Regions from separate parts of the Stutzerimonas sp. 21-1 genome, predicted to be linked through region 4. Evidence: predicted binding sites of a transcription regulator. Region 4 holds the regulator's gene; each other region holds the start of a gene.
What was found. Region 4 encodes FliA, which starts transcription of late flagellar genes. Its sites were predicted from a motif close to CTAAAGTTTNNNNNNNNNNNGCCGNTAA; they were not measured.
Positions count from the first base shown of each region.

Region 1: AC0ZJQ_RS10540 (flagellin) is a predicted target of FliA. The motif match lies at 1,900-1,927, and genes of this name have one in related genera.
Region 2: AC0ZJQ_RS05040 (flagellar protein MotY) is a predicted target of FliA. The motif match lies at 2,261-2,288, and genes of this name have one in related genera.
Region 3: motA (flagellar motor stator protein MotA) is a predicted target of FliA. The motif match lies at 1,579-1,606, and genes of this name have one in related genera.

Region 1 is NZ_CM150500.1:2,174,086-2,178,268, forward strand. It holds gene AC0ZJQ_RS10535 (flagellar protein FlaG) at 1-284, opposite strand, end outside; gene AC0ZJQ_RS10540 (flagellin) at 342-1,802, opposite strand; gene ligA (NAD-dependent DNA ligase LigA) at 2,347-4,183, opposite strand, start outside.
Region 2 is NZ_CM150500.1:1,034,957-1,039,139, reverse strand. It holds gene AC0ZJQ_RS05045 (argininosuccinate synthase) at 39-1,259, opposite strand; gene AC0ZJQ_RS05040 (flagellar protein MotY) at 1,335-2,228, opposite strand; gene pyrC (dihydroorotase) at 2,390-3,433, shown strand; gene rnt (ribonuclease T) at 3,430-4,104, shown strand.
Region 3 is NZ_CM150500.1:3,505,524-3,509,706, forward strand. It holds gene motB (flagellar motor protein MotB) at 1-610, opposite strand, end outside; gene motA (flagellar motor stator protein MotA) at 619-1,470, opposite strand; gene AC0ZJQ_RS16885 (HDOD domain-containing protein) at 1,637-3,157, shown strand; gene AC0ZJQ_RS16890 (rhodanese-like domain-containing protein) at 3,203-4,018, shown strand; gene asd (archaetidylserine decarboxylase) at 4,030-4,183, shown strand, end outside.
Region 4 is NZ_CM150500.1:2,692,429-2,696,611, reverse strand. It holds gene flhF (flagellar biosynthesis protein FlhF) at 1-316, shown strand, start outside; gene fleN (flagellar synthesis regulator FleN) at 407-1,231, shown strand; gene fliA (RNA polymerase sigma factor FliA) at 1,228-1,974, shown strand; gene AC0ZJQ_RS13040 (chemotaxis response regulator CheY) at 2,048-2,422, shown strand; gene AC0ZJQ_RS13035 (protein phosphatase CheZ) at 2,446-3,240, shown strand; gene AC0ZJQ_RS13030 (chemotaxis protein CheA) at 3,253-4,183, shown strand, end outside.

The sequences.
Region 1 (4,183 bases), 520 kb from region 4:
TCGGACGGAATTTGCCGCACCACCTTGCCCGAGTCGCCATCCAGCACCTGCACCACAACCTGACCGGTGGAATCGTCCACGCTGAAGTTCAAATCGCGCTGCAGGCCCTTTACTTGCGTACGGATTCGCTCAACCGCTTCATTAACATCCGCTTTTTGCGGTGCCTTGCCAGGCTCACCTTCGCCCTGCAACGACGAAAGCCCGGCTTCCTGACGGAAACCGGGCAACGTGTTGCTCGACGAGGATGACGCAAGCGTGGCATTCGCTGCTCTTGCGACGTCCATGATTCACCTCTCAATGAATCGATGGAGTGGAATAACCACCCCATCGGTGAGCCTCGCTTACTGCAGCAGGCTGAGAACGGCCTGCGGCAGCTGCTTGGCCTGCGCCAGGATCGCAGTACCAGCCTGTTGCAGAATCTGGTTCTTGCTCAGATTCGCGGTTTCGGCGGCGAAGTCAGTGTCCTGGATGCGGCCACGAGCGGCGGAAACGTTCTCAGCGATGTTCTGCAGGTTGGCTATCGTATTGTCGAAGCGGTTCTGCACAGCACCCAGATCCGCACGCTGAGCATCGATCGACTTCAACGCCGCATCGATTACTGAAATCGCATCCTGAGCGCCATCTGCAGTGGAAATATTGATCGATGCAACAGAATCAACAGTTGAAGACGCCGAGGCAGCACCAAAGATCTCGGTCGAGGCACCCGCTACTGCAAATTCGTTTACGCCTTCAAGTTTAATTTGGCCCACAGCGATAGTTGGGTTCGCAGCACCTTCAGTTACGGTGGCAGAGGTATTAAGTTGATTCGTGACGGTAAACGATGCGTTACCAGCATTGGTATCGGTGATAGATAGGCTAATATCGTCACTGCCCTTCAGAACCAGCTTACCTTTATCGCTTCCGTCGAGTTCAGCAGTAACACCGCTAACGCCAGCCGCGTTAATAGCATTCTTCAACGCGGTCAGATCGTTGCCGTTAAAGTTAGAGACCGTTACGGTTGTTCCGTTGATATTTAGATCAACGGTCTCACCCTGAGCGGTTGCTGCAAAGCCACTGAGCGTCAACTCGTTCTCAACAGAAGCGGTCACCCCCAAACCAGCACTGCTAGTTTCAGTATTGATGGCGTCAGCGATAGTTTTCGAACTAGCTCCGGCTCCATAAGTGATAGCCCCGGTAGCGCCTTTATCATTCGAGATCTTAAAGTTAGCAGCAGCTGCTACTGCAGTAGCCCCGTTAGTTGCGGTAGTAACAAACTTACCGGTAACGGACCCCACTGTATCGTATTTGTTGTTACCTAGTTGCGCTGAGCTCGCGCCATTCAAAGTAACAGAAATTGTTTCATTAGCCTGAGAGCCAACCTGGAACTTAGAGGTCCCGAACGTATCATCCAGCAACTTACGCCCACCGAAGGTGGTAGTTGTAGCGATACGATCCAACTCTTCTTGTAGCTGAGTTACCTCTTGCTGCAGCGCGCTGCGCTCGGAATCGCTGTTCGAGCCGTTAGCCGACTGCAGAGAAAGATCTCGCATCCGCTGAAGAATGTTGGTCGACTGCTGCAGAGCCCCCTCAGCTGTCTGCGCGAGGGAAATACCATCGTTGGCGTTGCGCACTGCAACACCCAGACCGTTGATCTGGCTGGTCAGACGGTTCGAAATCTGCAGACCGGCGGCATCATCCTTGGCGCTGTTGATGCGGCTACCAGTGGACAGGCGCTGCATGGAGGTGGCCAACGCGTTGGACGAAGACTGTAGATTGCGCTGAGTATTCAGCGAAGCGATGTTGGTATTGACAGTAAGAGCCATGATGAGCCTCCAAGGGCGCTAGTTACTTTGGTTGCCTGAGCTTGCGACTCCGGGCCGGCTTGTGCCCAGGCACCCATTGAGTTCGCATTCGATTAGCTTATCGGCGTCGTTTCGGTGAGCTTTAGGAGGCGTTTGAAAAAATTTGCAAGCCCCGGAGACAACCTGTACGACACCGGCGAACTCGGAACTACATGCGAGCCCACCTGCGAAGCTTTTCGGGTGGGGAGCAGAATTCTTTAATGCGGGGGAATGGAGACATTGATGCTGTACCGGCAGGATGAGCCGATTCAGTGGTTAGCCTGTTGGCAGGCGACTGAAAGGCGGCCAGGTACGGAGATCGCGTAGAGAACACCTGCAAGCTGCCGCGGGAGCAGTTGGTGGATAAGGCTTCGCCGTTATCCACCCTACAGCTAGGCAGTACTGCCGGTTTGGACGGGACGCAAAGCGGAGGTTGATGTTGAACGTTCGCGGCTAACCGCGGCCACGCAGCGTACGACGCATATTCACTCAGCGCTTGCCGGGCTGGGCTGCGTTACCCCTTTACCTAGCCCAGCTGAGCAAGCCGCTCGAGAAACTGAGTCTCGTCGAGCACGGTCAGACCGAGTTCGTTTGCCTTGGCGAGCTTAGAACCGGCGCCTGGCCCGGCAACCACGCAGGTGGTCTTGGCCGAAACCGAACCGGCGACCTTGGCACCCAGCGCTTCAAGCCTAGCCTTGGCATCGTCGCGGCTCATGCTTTCCAGCGTGCCGGTCAGCACCCAGGTTTGCCCGGCCAGGGACAGACCTGCTGCGACTTTCTTCTCGCTTTCCCAGTGCATGCCAAATTCCCGCAACTGGACTTCGATGGCGCGGGCGCGCTCGGCATTTGCGGGCTTGTCGAAATAATCGCGCAGCGAGCGCGCAGCCTTTTCGGTAAGGCGTTCAACCTGGCGCAAATCGAGCCAGTCGGCGGCGATGATCGCATCCAGACTGCCGAAACGCTCGGCCAGGCGCTGAGCGCCAGTGCTGGCGATAAACGGAATGTTCAGCTTATCGAGAAGACCGGACAGCGTGGCACAGGCGGCGAACTCCGGATGCAACTCGCCCTCCTCCTGCAATTCCACGCCACGTTCGCGCAGTTGCGCGATCACCGAGCGATTGTGCTCGTCCTCGAAGAAGCTGTGGATTTCGTACGCGACTTCCAGGCCGACGTCCGGCAGGTACACCAGTACGCCCGGCAACGCCCGCGCGATGCGATCGAGTGAGCCTAGCGCCCGCGCCAGCAGCTTGGCGGTTTCCTCGCCGACATCGGGAATGCCCAGGGCGAAGATGAAACGCGCGAGGGTCGGCCTGCGGCTGGCGTCGATGGCGTTGAGCAGATTGTGCGTGGAGATATCGGCGAACCCTTCCAGCTCGATGATCTGCTCATAGGTCAGACAGTACAGATCCGCTGGCGAACTGACCAAGCCGCGATCGACCAGTTGCTCGACGATCTTGTCACCCAACCCGTCGATATCCATCGCGCGGCGCGAAACGAAATGGATGATCGCCTGCTTGAGCTGCGCCTGGCAGGCCAGACGGCCGACACAACGGTAGATAGAGCCTTCGCTGACCGACTCGCGACCCTTGCTGCGTTTGATCAGCTGGGTGCGCTCCACGGCAGAACCGCAGACCGGGCACTGCTCAGGCACATGCACCGCCCGCGCGTCTGCCGGCCGGCGTTCAGCGATTACGCCGAGAATCTGCGGGATCACGTCACCGGCGCGGCGGACAATCACCGTATCGCCGATCATCACGCCTAGGCGGGCGACTTCGTCCATGTTGTGCAAAGTCGCGTTGGATACGGTGACGCCTGCGACTTGCACAGGCTTGAGCCGGGCGACCGGCGTGATGGCGCCGGTACGACCGACCTGGAATTCCACGTCGAGCAGCTCGGTAATCTCCTCCCGCGCGGGAAACTTGTGGGCGATAGCCCAGCGCGGCTCGCGGGCGCGAAAACCGAGTTCGCGCTGCTGCGCGACGGCGTTCACTTTGAACACCACACCGTCGATCTCATAGGCCAGCGAGTCGCGTTTCTCGCCGATGGCGTCGTAGTAGGCACGACATTCGGTAACGCCTTTGGCCAGCTTCAGCTCTCGACTGATGGGCAATCCCCACCCCTTGAGCGCGTGAAGGACGCCGATGTGGGTATCCGGCAGCTCACCGTCACTGCGACCGATGCCATAGGCGCATAACTCCAGCGGACGCGCGGCGGTGATCTTCGGGTCCAGCTGCCGCAGGCTGCCGGCCGCAGCGTTACGCGGATTGGCGAAGGGTTTGCCGCCGCTTGCCAGCTGCCGTGCGTTGAGCGCTTCAAAGCCCGCCTTCGGCATGTAGATTTCACCACGCACCTCGAGCACTGAC
Region 2 (4,183 bases), 1.7 Mb from region 4:
AAGGCCGGGGTCGGGTCAGGCTCGGTCCGCGTAGCTTATCAGAGCGGCGAACGACCTTTGCCAGCGGCGATGCGCATGCGCAGGGCGTTCAGCTTGATGAAGCCACCGGCATCGGCCTGGTTGTAGGCGCCGGCATCATCCTCGAAGGTGGAGATGCGGGTGTCGAACAGGCTGTCGTCGGACTTGCGGCCGGTGACGATGACGTTGCCCTTGTACAGCTTCAGGCGCACCACGCCGTTCACGTGCTCCTGGGAGGCGTCGATCATGGTCTGCAGCATCTGCCGCTCGGGGCTCCACCAGTAGCCGTTGTAGATCAGGCTGGCGTACTTGGGCATCAACTCATCCTTCAGGTGAGCCACTTCGCGGTCCAGGGTGATCGACTCGATGGCACGGTGGGCCTTGAGCATGATGGTGCCGCCGGGGGTTTCGTAGCAGCCGCGGGATTTCATCCCCACGTAGCGGTTTTCCACGATGTCCAGGCGACCGATGCCGTTGGCGCCGCCGATTTCATTGAGCTTGGCCAGCACGGTGGCCGGGGTCATCTCGACGCCGTCGATAGCGACGATGTCGCCCTTGCGGTAGGTCAGCTCGATGTAGGTGGGGACGTCGGGCGCCTTCTCCGGGGAGACGGACCAGCGCCACATGTCTTCTTCGTGCTCGGTCCAAGTGTCTTCCAGCACGCCGCCTTCATAGGAGATGTGCAGCAGGTTGGCATCCATCGAATACGGCGATTTCTTGCCAGCTTTGGCGAAGTCGACCGGGATCTTCGCCTTTTCGGCGTAGGCCATCAGCGTTTCACGGGAAGTCAGATCCCACTCGCGCCAGGGTGCGATTACCTGTACGCCCGGCTTGAGAGCGTAGGCGCCCAGCTCGAAACGCACCTGGTCGTTACCCTTGCCGGTGGCGCCGTGGGAGATGGCGTCGGCGCCGGTCTCGTTGGCGATCTCGATCAGGCGCTTGGCGATCAGCGGGCGGGCGATGGAGGTGCCCAGCAGGTATTCGCCTTCGTAGACGGTGTTGGCGCGGAACATCGGGAACACGAAGTCGCGCACGAATTCTTCGCGCAGGTCGTCGATGTAGATTTCCTTGACGCCCATGGCCTGGGCCTTGGCGCGGGCCGGCTCGACCTCTTCGCCCTGACCGAGGTCGGCGGTGAAGGTCACCACTTCACAGTTGTAGGTGTCTTGCAGCCACTTGAGAATCACCGAGGTGTCCAGGCCACCGGAATAGGCCAGAACCACCTTCTTAATGTCCGCCATGCCATCAGCTCCACGGTTGTACGGAAAACCGTGGATTCTACCGATCACGGGGCTGTATTTACAGGGGCGCGCGCCTCAGCTGGCCGGCGTAGCTGGCGCCGTCGCCGCGGTCTCGGTGACCGCCTCGCGCTCCAGGCGCAGCGTCACGCGGCGATTCTTCGCCCGTGCCGCGGCGCTGTCGTTGCGTACCAGCGGATAGCGCTCGCCATGAAAGCGCAGGGTAATCTGCGCCTCCGGTACGCCGTTGGCCTGCAGGTATTCCTGCACCGCCACCGCCCTTCTGCGCGACAGGTCACGATTGGTCAGGCGGTTGCCCCTGTTGTCCGAATGCCCGTCGAGCACGATGCGATTGACGCTGGGATCGGCCTTGAGGAACTGCAGGATGATGTCCAGCTTGGCCCGTGCGACATCGTCCAGCACCACATCTCCAGACGGAAAACCGACCTGCGACTGGCGCACCTGATCGTAATTGACCGGCAGCAGCTTGGCCGCGCAGGCGCGATAGTCCTCGTAGGCCTTGGCGAATCGCGCCGGCAGCAGGCGCACCTCCAGCGTTTCGCCGCCGTGCAGGGTGCGGTGACGCACGACCGGGCTACGGCCTTCGAGCAGCCCGCTGAGCAGGCGGCCAGCCTGCAGATGCGAGCTGTTGAACGGAATTTCGCCGCCACCGACCGATACCACGCCCAGGTTGATATCCCCTCGCGCCGGCTGCCAGGGCGCCGCAGCCGCGAAAAGCGTGGCCGATCCAGCACCCAGCCAGCGCTGCGGGGACTGCAGACGGAAGATCGCCTCCTCGCCAGCACGCCGGACGAACTGTCCACTACCGAATCCGGCGATCGGCTGGCTCAGGCGGCACTCGAACTGATCCCCCTCGACATGCCATTGCACCCGCTCCAGACGGGTCTGGAAGGTGATGGCATCGGCCGGGGAGGCCAACAGGCAGCAGAGCACGAGCGGACGCAGGCGCACGGGAAACTCCGGAGAGAATGCATTCCTAGGGGGTATCGGAGCGGCGCCACAAAACTTGAGCCATCCCCGCCCACGCTAGCTCCGGCTGCGGGGAGCGACACGTGCCGCCGGCAGGCTTTTCCGGTAGCATTCGCGCACGTTTCACCCGCCAGGAAACCCGCATGTCCGACCGAATCACCCTGCTGCGCCCCGACGACTGGCATATCCACCTGCGCGACGGCGCGGTGCTATCGCACACCGTGGCCGACGCCGCGCGCCAGTTCGCCCGCGCGATCATCATGCCCAACCTGGTGCCGCCAGTACGCAACGCCGATGAAGCTGCCGCCTATCGCCAGCGCATCCTCGCCGCCCGCCCGAACGGCAGTCACTTCGAGCCGCTGATGGTGCTCTACCTCACCGACAGCACCAGCGACGAAGCCGTGCGCGCCGCCAAGGCCAGCGGCTTCGTGCACGCGGCCAAGCTCTACCCTGCCGGCGCTACGACCAACTCGGCATCGGGCGTGACGCGGATCGACAACATCTTCCCGGTATTGGAAACGATGGCCGAGGTCGGCCTGCCCCTGCTCGTGCACGGCGAGGTGACGCGCAGCGAAATCGACATATTCGACCGCGAGAAGCATTTCATCGACGAGCAGCTGAGCCGTGTGACCGAGCGCTTCCCGCAACTGAAGGTGGTGTTCGAGCACATCACCACACGCGATGCCGTGCAGTTCGTCGAGGCGGCCGGCGCCAATGTTGGCGCCACCATCACCGCCCACCATCTGCTGTACAACCGCAACCACATGTTGGTCGGCGGCATTCGCCCGCACTTCTTCTGCCTGCCCATTCTCAAGCGCAACGTGCACCAGGAAGCGCTGCTGGATGCTGCCACCAGCGGCAATCCGAAGTTCTTCCTCGGCACGGACTCGGCGCCGCATGCCCAACATGCCAAAGAATCCGCCTGTGGCTGCGCCGGCTGCTATACCGCGCATGCGGCCATCGAGCTGTATGCCGAGGCCTTCGAACAGCGCAACGCGCTGGACCGGCTGGAAGCCTTCGCCAGCCACTTCGGCGCCGACTTCTACGGCCTGCCGCGCAACACCGAGCAGATCACCTTGGTGCGCGACGCCTGGGAAATGCCGGCCAGCCTGCCGTTCGGCGAGCAGCAGCTGATTCCGCTGCGCGCCGGGGAAATCCTGCGCTGGCGCCTGGAGGCAAGCCGATGAGCGACGAGCATTTCGACGACGAGCTGGACACCAACCAGCCGGGCCGCCCTCGTTCGCCAATGGCGCGCCGCTTCCGCGGCTTCCTGCCCGTCGTCATCGACGTCGAGTGCGGCGGTTTCAACTGCGCCACCGACGCCTTGCTGGAAATCGCTGCGGTGACCATCGGCATGGATGAGCAGGGCCTGCTCTATCCGCAGGAAACGCAGTTCTTTCGTGTCGAACCGTTCGCCGGCGCCAACATCGAGCCGGCAGCACTGGAATTCACCGGCATCAAACTCGATCACCCGTTGCGCATGGCGGTCAGTGAAGACCACGCGCTGCACGAGATCTTCCGCAATGTGCGCAAGGCGGTGAAGTCCAGTGGCTGCAAGCGGGCGATTCTGGTCGGTCACAACAGCAGCTTCGACCTAGGCTTCCTCAACGCGGCGATTGCCCGCTGCGATATCAAGCGCAACCCGTTCCATCCATTCTCCAGCTTCGACACCGCCACGCTCGCCGGCCTTGCCTACGGCCAGACCGTGCTGGCCAAAGCCTGCCAAGCGGCCGGAATCGATTTCGACGGCCGCGAGGCACACTCTGCACGCTACGACACCGAGAAGACCGCCGAGCTGTTCTGCGGGATCGTCAACCGCTGGCGGGAAATGGGTGGCTGGGAAGAGTTCGACGAATAACGCCGCAGCGACATCCGCCGCAGCGGCGAGGCGTTTACAACGCTCTCGCTAGAACGCAAAAGGCCAGTCTCTCGACTGG
Region 3 (4,183 bases), 810 kb from region 4:
CGTCGGTATGGCCGCTGATGCTGATCTTGTTCGGCACCGCGCGAATGGTGTCGCCCATCGCCAGCAGGATGTCCTCGAAATACGGCTGCAGCTGCGCACTGCCGAGCGCGAACATCGGACGGTTTTCGTCATCCATGATCTGGATGCGCAGCCCGTCCTTGGTGATCTCGAACAGGATCTGATCCTTGAAGCGCTCCAGCTCGGGGTTCTCGTCGACCTTGTTCTGCAGCTCTTGCAGCAGCAGTTCCAGGCGCTCGCGTTCGATCTGTTCGGCGAGGGTTTCCACCTGATCGCCGTCGATCTGCACATCCGCCTGCGGCACCGCCGGGTCGATCTCCGGGTTGAGGGTGCGGTCCGGCGACGGCGTCGGCGTGCCACCCAGGTCGATCACGTGCGGGCTGGCGCTTTCGGTGAAGCCGATAGGGTCCTGAAAATAGCCGGAGATGGCGCGCTTCTGCTCCGGCGTCGCCGAGCTCATCAGCCACATCACCAGGAAGAACGCCATCATCGCAGTCATGAAGTCGGCGAAGGCAATCTTCCAGGCGCCGCCGTGATGGCCGCCGGCGGTCTTCTTGACCCGCTTAACGATGATCGGTTGATTGTTGTCCATAGCGGCGCTTAGCTGCCACGCATCGCTTGCTCAAGCTCGGTGAAGCTCGGGCGATGGGCATGGAACAACACCTTGCGGCCGAACTCGACGGCCAGCGTCGGCGGCATGCCGGAAGCCGAGGCGACCAGGGTGGCCTTGATTGCCTCGTAGAGATTCAGCTCCTCGCGCGCGTCGTGCTCGAGCGAGGCGGACAGCGGGCCGAAGAAGCCGTAGGCGGCGAGGATGCCGAGGAAGGTACCGACCAGCGCGGCGCCGACCTTCTCGCCGATCTCCGCGTTGTTGGCATCGGCCAGCACCGACATGGTCAGCACGATGCCGAGCACCGCGGCGACGATACCCATCGCCGGCAGGCCGTCGGCAATGCGATTCACCGCATGCGAAGGATGCTCCAGTTCTTCCTTGAGGCTGGCCAGCTCCATGTCGAACAGCCCTTCGAGTTCGTGCGGGGCCATGTTGCCGGTGGACATGATGCGCAGGTAATCGCAGATGAACGCGGTCATGCGCTCATCCTTGAGCACGCCAGGGTACTTGCTGAACAGCGGGCTGGCGGCCGGATCCTCGAGGTCCGCCTCGATGGCCATCATGCCCTCGCGACGGCTCTTGTTGAGCACCGAATAGAGCAGACCAAGCACTTCCAGGTAATAGGTCTGGGTGAAGCGACTGCTGAACATCTTCAGCGATTTCTGGAACACGATCTTCGTCGTGCTGCCCGGGTTGGCCTGCAGGAACGCGCCGAGCGCGGCGCCACCGATGATCAGCACTTCGAACGGATGGATGAGTGCCGCCAGGGCGCCACCGGAGAGCATGAAGCCGCCGAGCACGCTGCCAATTACCACGATGATGCCGAGAATCTTGACCATAGGTACGTCTGGGAAGCCTGATTACCAACCGCTCGAAACGAATCGGAGCACGTTTGCCCAGCGGCTCCGCGCTCCGTCAAGGAGGGGTATCTGAAAGAATTGTTCGGGTTATCGGAACTTTTGCGCCAGACTAAAGAGCATCCCGACGAAAAGCCAGTTCGGCGCCATGACCACAACGACTTCGCTACCCCGCAGCATCCCCGCCTGGATCAAGCTTCTCGACGATACCCCGCTGCCGGCATTCGCCGCGGTGCACGACAGCGTGCGCCGGGCGCTGCGCGACAACAGCCAGTCCATGCGCCAGATTGCCGAGCGGGTGCAGCCCAGCCCGGTACTGGCGCTGAGTTTTATCCGCGAAGCCAACCGGCATGGCGGCGAGGGCCAGCCTGCGGAGAATCTCGAAACCGCGCTCAGCCGCATCGGCGTGGAGCGCGCCGAACGCCTCCTCGACCGCATTCCCGCCACGGCAACCGCCGACATGCCGCCGGCGCTGCGGCAGATGGTGCTGATCAGCCGGCACGCCAGCCAGCAGGCCAGCGGCCTGTTCGCCGGCCGCCTGGCACGTCTGTGGCAGGACATCCACTGGGGTAGCCTGTTGTTTCTCTCGCCGGTTTGGGCACTGCTGGCCGCGCGCCCGCAGCTGTTCGAGGCCTGGGAACAGCGCGTGCTGGTCAGCGGCGAGCCGCTGCGGCGCGTCGAACAGCAACTGCTCGGCGTGCCGCTGCTGGAGCTGTGCCTGAGAATCGCCGAGCACTGGCATCTGCCCGACTGGATCATCCAGGGCTACCGACTGCTCGGCGGCAATCGTCGCCTGCTGGTCAAGGCGCTGCACATCGCCCGCGACAATGCTCACCCCTTGCAGCAGCAGCAACGGCTGGACGCCGACCCCGAACTGCGTCGCTGGCTGACCCTGCCGAGCAACACCATCGTGCTGGCCAACGGCCTGGCGCTCGCCGCGCATCACAGCTGGAGTGGCGTGCACAGCCTGCGCTGGCAGCAGTTGATCGGCCTGTACCTGCAACTGCCGATGGCGCAGGTGCAGCAGCTGGTCCACCAGCAGGCCGCTGACAGCGCGCGGGCCATCGGCCCGAACGACCTCTGGCACCCGGCGCAAGGACTGCTGTGGCCGTGGGACAGCCGCTTCCAGCACAAGAAAGCCGGCACCGCCAGCGTGCCCGATGCCGAAGCGCTGGCGCGCTGGCGCGACTGCTGCCGTGAGCTGCTGAGTGCGCCCAGCCCCTTCACCAACGTGCATCAACTGACGGCCTGCGCGCGAACCGCGCTGGTCAGCATCGGCATGCAGCGCGTACTGCTGATGCTGCTGGATCGCAAGAACCAGCGGCTGGTCACGCAACAGGACGTCGGCCTGCCGGAGCACGCCGCGCGCCTGATCCTCGATCCGCAACACAGCCAGGTGCTGCGCCGGTTGCTGGAAAAACCCGCACAGCTGTACCTGCAGCCAGACAACATCGCGACCTTCTCCGCGCTGCTACCCGGCACGCTCAAGGCGCTGTTTGCCGGCGAGCACCTGCTGCTGCGCTCGCTGGGCAGCAACGGGCGCGTGCTGATGCTGCTGATCGCCGACCAGGACAACGCCGCGCTAAGCGCCCCGACGCTGCAGGCGTTCGACAAGACCGCCCAGTGCATCGAGCGGGCGCTGGGCAATTTCAGCAAGCGCGGCAGCTGAGCTTTTTCGCTAGACTGCGCCTTCACCGACTCGCCGAGACCTGCCGTGTCCGTCTTTGCCAACCTGCCACTGGTAATCGAGCCTGCCGACCTGGCCGAACGCCTGCACGCCCCCGAACTGATTCTCGTCGACCTCACCAGCGCCGCCCGCTATGCCGAAGGCCACCTGCCCGGCGCGCGCTTCGTCGACCCCAAGCAGACCCAGCTGGGCCAGCCACCGGCGCCGGGATTGCTGCCACCCAAGGCACAACTCGAAGCGCTGTTCGGCGCCCTCGGCCATCGCGCCGATGCGGTCTATGTGGTCTATGACGACGAGGGCGGCGGCTGGGCCGGGCGCTTCATCTGGCTGCTCGATGTGATCGGCCATCGCCACTACCACTACCTCGACGGCGGCCTGCATGCCTGGCTGGCCGAACGCCGCCCGCTGTCGCGCGACGTGCCGGTCGCGGCTGGCGGCCCGGTCGCACTGCAACTCGACAGCGCGCCCATCGCCACCCGCGAATACCTCGAAAGCCGCCTCGGCGCGGACGATCTGGTGGTCTGGGACGCCCGCTCGCCGCAGGAATACCGCGGCGAGAAGGTGCTCGCCGCTCGCGGCGGGCACATTCCCGGCGCAGTGAACTTCGAATGGACCGCCGGCATGGACCCGGCACGCGCGCTGCGTATCCGCAGCGACATAGCCGAGCAGCTCCAGGCACTCGGCATCGTGGCGGAGAAGGAAATCATCACCCACTGCCAGACGCATCACCGCTCGGGCTTCACCTACCTGCTGGCCAAGGCTCTGGGCTACCCCAGAATCAAGGGCTACGCCGGCTCCTGGGGCGAATGGGGCAACCTGCCCGATACGCCGATCCAGTCATGAAAAGGTCATCCATGAAAGATCGCTTGTTCGTCATCAGCCAGTACCTGCTGCCGCATCACCTGATTTCGCGCCTGGCCGGCTGCCTGGCCGAATGTCGCATTCCCTGGCTGAAGAACGCCTTCATCAAGTGTTTCGCCCGACATTTCCAAGTAGACATGAGCCAGG
Region 4 (4,183 bases):
GGCCGCCACCAGCCAGAGCCAGGTGCTCAAGGCGGCGTGGCACAACTATCGTCGCTGCGGCCTGGCCGGTTGCATCCTGACCAAGCTCGACGAGGCCGGCTCGCTCGGCGACGTGCTCGGACTAACGATCAGCCAGCACCTGCCGATAGCCTACCTCGCCGACGGGCCGCGTATTCCCGATGACCTGCACCTGCCGCGCAGTCATCAGCTGGTCAGTCGGGCGGTGAGCCTGCAATCTGGCGAGGAGCCGAGCGAGGAAACGATGGCCGATATGTTCGCCGGCCTGTACAACGAATCATCGCGGCGAGCGGGCTGAAGCGGCAGTGCGTTACTCGGATAAACCTGATGCATTCGAGCTGAATGCATCGCCGGCCTTGCAGGCCGAGCAACATATAGGCGTTTGAACATGGGTATGCATCCCGTACAGGTGATTGCGGTGACCGGCGGCAAGGGTGGCGTCGGCAAGACCAACGTGTCGGTCAATCTGGCACTGGCGCTGGCCGAACTCGGGCGGCGGGTGGTGTTGCTCGACGCCGACCTCGGGCTGGCCAATGTCGACGTGCTGCTGGGGCTGACCACCAAGCGCACGCTTGCCGACGTGATCGCCGGTGAATGCGACCTGCGCGACGTGCTCATCCAGGGGCCGGGCGGCATTCGCATCGTGCCGGCTGCATCCGGCACGCAGAGCATGGTGCAGCTGTCCTCGCTGCAGCACGCCGGCCTGATTCAGGCGTTCAGCGAGATCGAGGATCTCGACGTACTGATCATCGACACCGCCGCCGGTATCGGCGAGGCGGTGGTCAGCTTCGTGCGCGCCGCACATGAGGTATTGCTGGTGGTTACCGACGAGCCGACCTCGATCACCGATGCCTATGCGCTGATCAAGCTGCTCAACCGCGACTACGGCATCAACCGCTTTCGCGTGCTGGCCAACATGGCGCACGCCCCGCAGGAAGGGCGCAACCTGTTCGCCAAGCTGACCAAGGTCACCGAGCGCTTCCTCGACGTCGCGCTGCAGTACGTCGGTGCGATTCCCTACGACGAAGCCGTGCGCAAGGCCGTACAGAAGCAGCGTGCAGTCTACGAGGCCTATCCGCGGTCGAAATGCGCATTGGCTTTCAAGGCCATCGCGCAGAAGGTCGACACCTGGCCGCTGCCGGCCACGCCGCGCGGGCATCTTGAATTCTTCGTCGAGCGCCTGATCAGGCCGGCGAACGACACTCACGAATGACGGCTGCTGGATTCGCTATGTATTACAGCAAGGCTCAGGCGAAGGATGCCCAGCATCGTTTGATCGACCAGTATGCGCCGCTGGTCAAGCGCATTGCCTACCACCTGCTCGCACGCCTGCCGGCCAGCGTCCAGGTCGACGACCTGATCCAGGCCGGGATGATCGGCCTGCTGGAGGCAGCGAAGAAGTACGACGCCGGCAAGGGCGCCAGCTTCGAAACCTACGCCGGTATCCGCATCCGCGGCACCATGCTCGACGAGGTGCGCAAGGGTGACTGGGCGCCACGCTCGGTGCATCGCAACTCGCGCATGGTCAGCGAGGCGATTCGCGCCATCGAAGCGAAAACCGGACGTGACGCTAAAGATCACGAGGTTGCGGCCGAACTTAAGCTCAGCCTCGATGAGTACTACGGCATTCTCGGCGATACCCTGGGCAGCCGCCTGTTCAGCTTCGACGACCTGTTGCAGGACGGCGAACATGGCGAGTTGCACGACGATGCCGCCAGCACTCATTCCGAGCCGTTTCGCGATCTTGAGGACGAGCGTTTCCAGCAGGCGCTGGCTGATGCCATCACCAACCTGCCCGAACGCGAAAAGCTGGTGCTGTCGCTGTACTACGACGAAGAGTTGAATTTGAAGGAAATCGGTCAGGTGCTCGGGGTCAGCGAGTCGCGGGTCAGTCAGCTGCATAGCCAGTGCGCCGCCCGTCTGCGTGCCCGCCTCGGCGAATGGCGGGCGAGCTGACTGGTACCCTCACTGCGAGACGTGCTCGGTTGCCGAGATTTTGGGATTTACGGAGGTCGACTTGGACAAGAACATGAAAATCCTCATCGTCGATGACTTCTCGACGATGAGACGAATCATCAAGAACCTCCTGCGAGACCTGGGGTTCACCAATACCGCCGAGGCCGACGACGGCACCACTGCGTTGCCGATGCTCAAGAGCGGCAGCTTCGATTTCCTCGTCACCGACTGGAACATGCCGGGCATGAGCGGCATCGACCTGCTGCGCCACGTACGTGCGGACGAGCGCCTCAAGCACCTGCCGGTGCTGATGGTGACGGCCGAAGCCAAGCGCGATCAGATCATCGAAGCGGCTCAGGCCGGCGTTAACGGTTACGTCGTCAAGCCTTTCACTGCCCAGGTGCTCAAGGAGAAGATCGAAAAGATCTTCGAGCGCGTCAACGGCTGAAGCAGTAACGCCGCGAGGGCACTATGACGCAAGCAGACCAACGCCTGGCGGAGTTCGAAGCGACTCTGCAGGCCAATGCACCGCAGCTGATTGAAAGCCTGCAGCAGGGCCGCTTCGATGAGGCGGCGCAAATGTTCAACGAGCTCAACCAGGCCCGTAATCAGGGACTCTATCAAGAGGTTGGCAAGCTCACCCGCGAACTGCACAACGCGATCGTCAAGCTCGAGATGGACACCTGCGCCACAGGCGGGGATCCGTCGCCGATCACCGATGCGACCGACCGGCTTTCCTACGTGGTGGCGATGACCGAGAAGGCCGCCAACCGCACCATGGATCTGGTCGAGGAGTCGGCGCCGCTGGTGAACTACGTCAGCTACGAAGCCCAGAGCCTGACCGCCGACTGGCAGCGCTTCATGCGCCGCGAGATGAACGCCGAGCAGTTCCGCGAGTTGGTCCGGCGCATCGACCAGTACCTGCAGCGCTCGATGAACGATGGCAGTCAGCTGTCGCAGAACCTCAGCGAAATCATGCTGGCACAGGACTTCCAGGACCTGACCGGGCAGGTGATCAAGCGCGTCACGCGGCTCATCACCGAGCTGGAAAGCAATCTGGTCAACTTGGTGGCAATGGCCGGGCAGGTCGATCGCGTGGCCGGCATCCAGCACGACCGCGACGCGATGCGTGCCGAGCAGGAAAAGAAAAAACAAGAGAAAGAGCCTTCCAACGGTGAAGGTCCGCAGATGCATGCCGATATACGTGAGGACGTCGTATCTGGACAGGACGACGTGGACGATCTGCTTTCGAGCCTGGGCTTTTAGGGGAATTGCAATATGAGCTTCGACGCCGATGAAGAAATCCTCCAGGATTTCCTGGTAGAGGCCGGCGAGATTCTCGAACTGTTGTCAGAGCAGTTGGTGGAGCTGGAAAGCAGCCCCGACGACATGGCGTTGCTCAATGCAATTTTTCGCGGGTTCCATACGGTCAAGGGCGGGGCGGGCTTCCTGCAGCTGAACGAGCTGGTGGAATGCTGCCACATCGCCGAGAACGTCTTCGACATTCTGCGCAAGGGCGAGCGCCGGGTGGATTCCGAGCTGATGGACGTGGTGCTGCAGGCGCTGGACGCCGTGAATGCCATGTTCAGTCAGGTTCGCGAGCGCGTCGAGCCGACCCCGGCAACCCCTGAGCTGCTGGCGGCGCTGGCGCGCCTGGCCGAGCCGGCGTCGGCGGATGCTCCCAGCGTGGCGGCAGAAGTCGCGGCGCCGGTAGCGGCGGACGACGAGTTCGAGCAGATGCTGCAGGCCATCGACACGGCGGCTGCGGTCGAATCCGCAGCGGCGGCGAGCGATGAAATCACCGACGATGAATTCGAGTCGCTGCTCGACCAGCTGCACGGCAAGGGCCAGTTCAGTGCCGCACCTGCCGAAGCGGAGACGCCAGCAGAGCCGGTAGCGGCCGCGGGCGACGAGATCACCGACGAAGAATTCGAGGCGCTGCTCGACCAACTGCACGGCAAAGGGCAGTTCAACGAGCCTGCCGCCACGCCTGCGTCAGCACCCGCGGTAGCCGAGACCGGCGCCCCGGCGGCCGGCGACAATATCACCGACGACGAATTCGAAGCGCTGCTCGATCAGCTGCACGGCAAGGGCAAGTTCGAGCCCGAGAGCGTGGCGCCGGTCGCTGCAGTAGCGGCAGCGGCTCAGCCCGCAGCAGTGGCCAAGAGCGCGCCGCGCCAGCCCGCTGCCGCGCCGAGCAAGGCAGAGG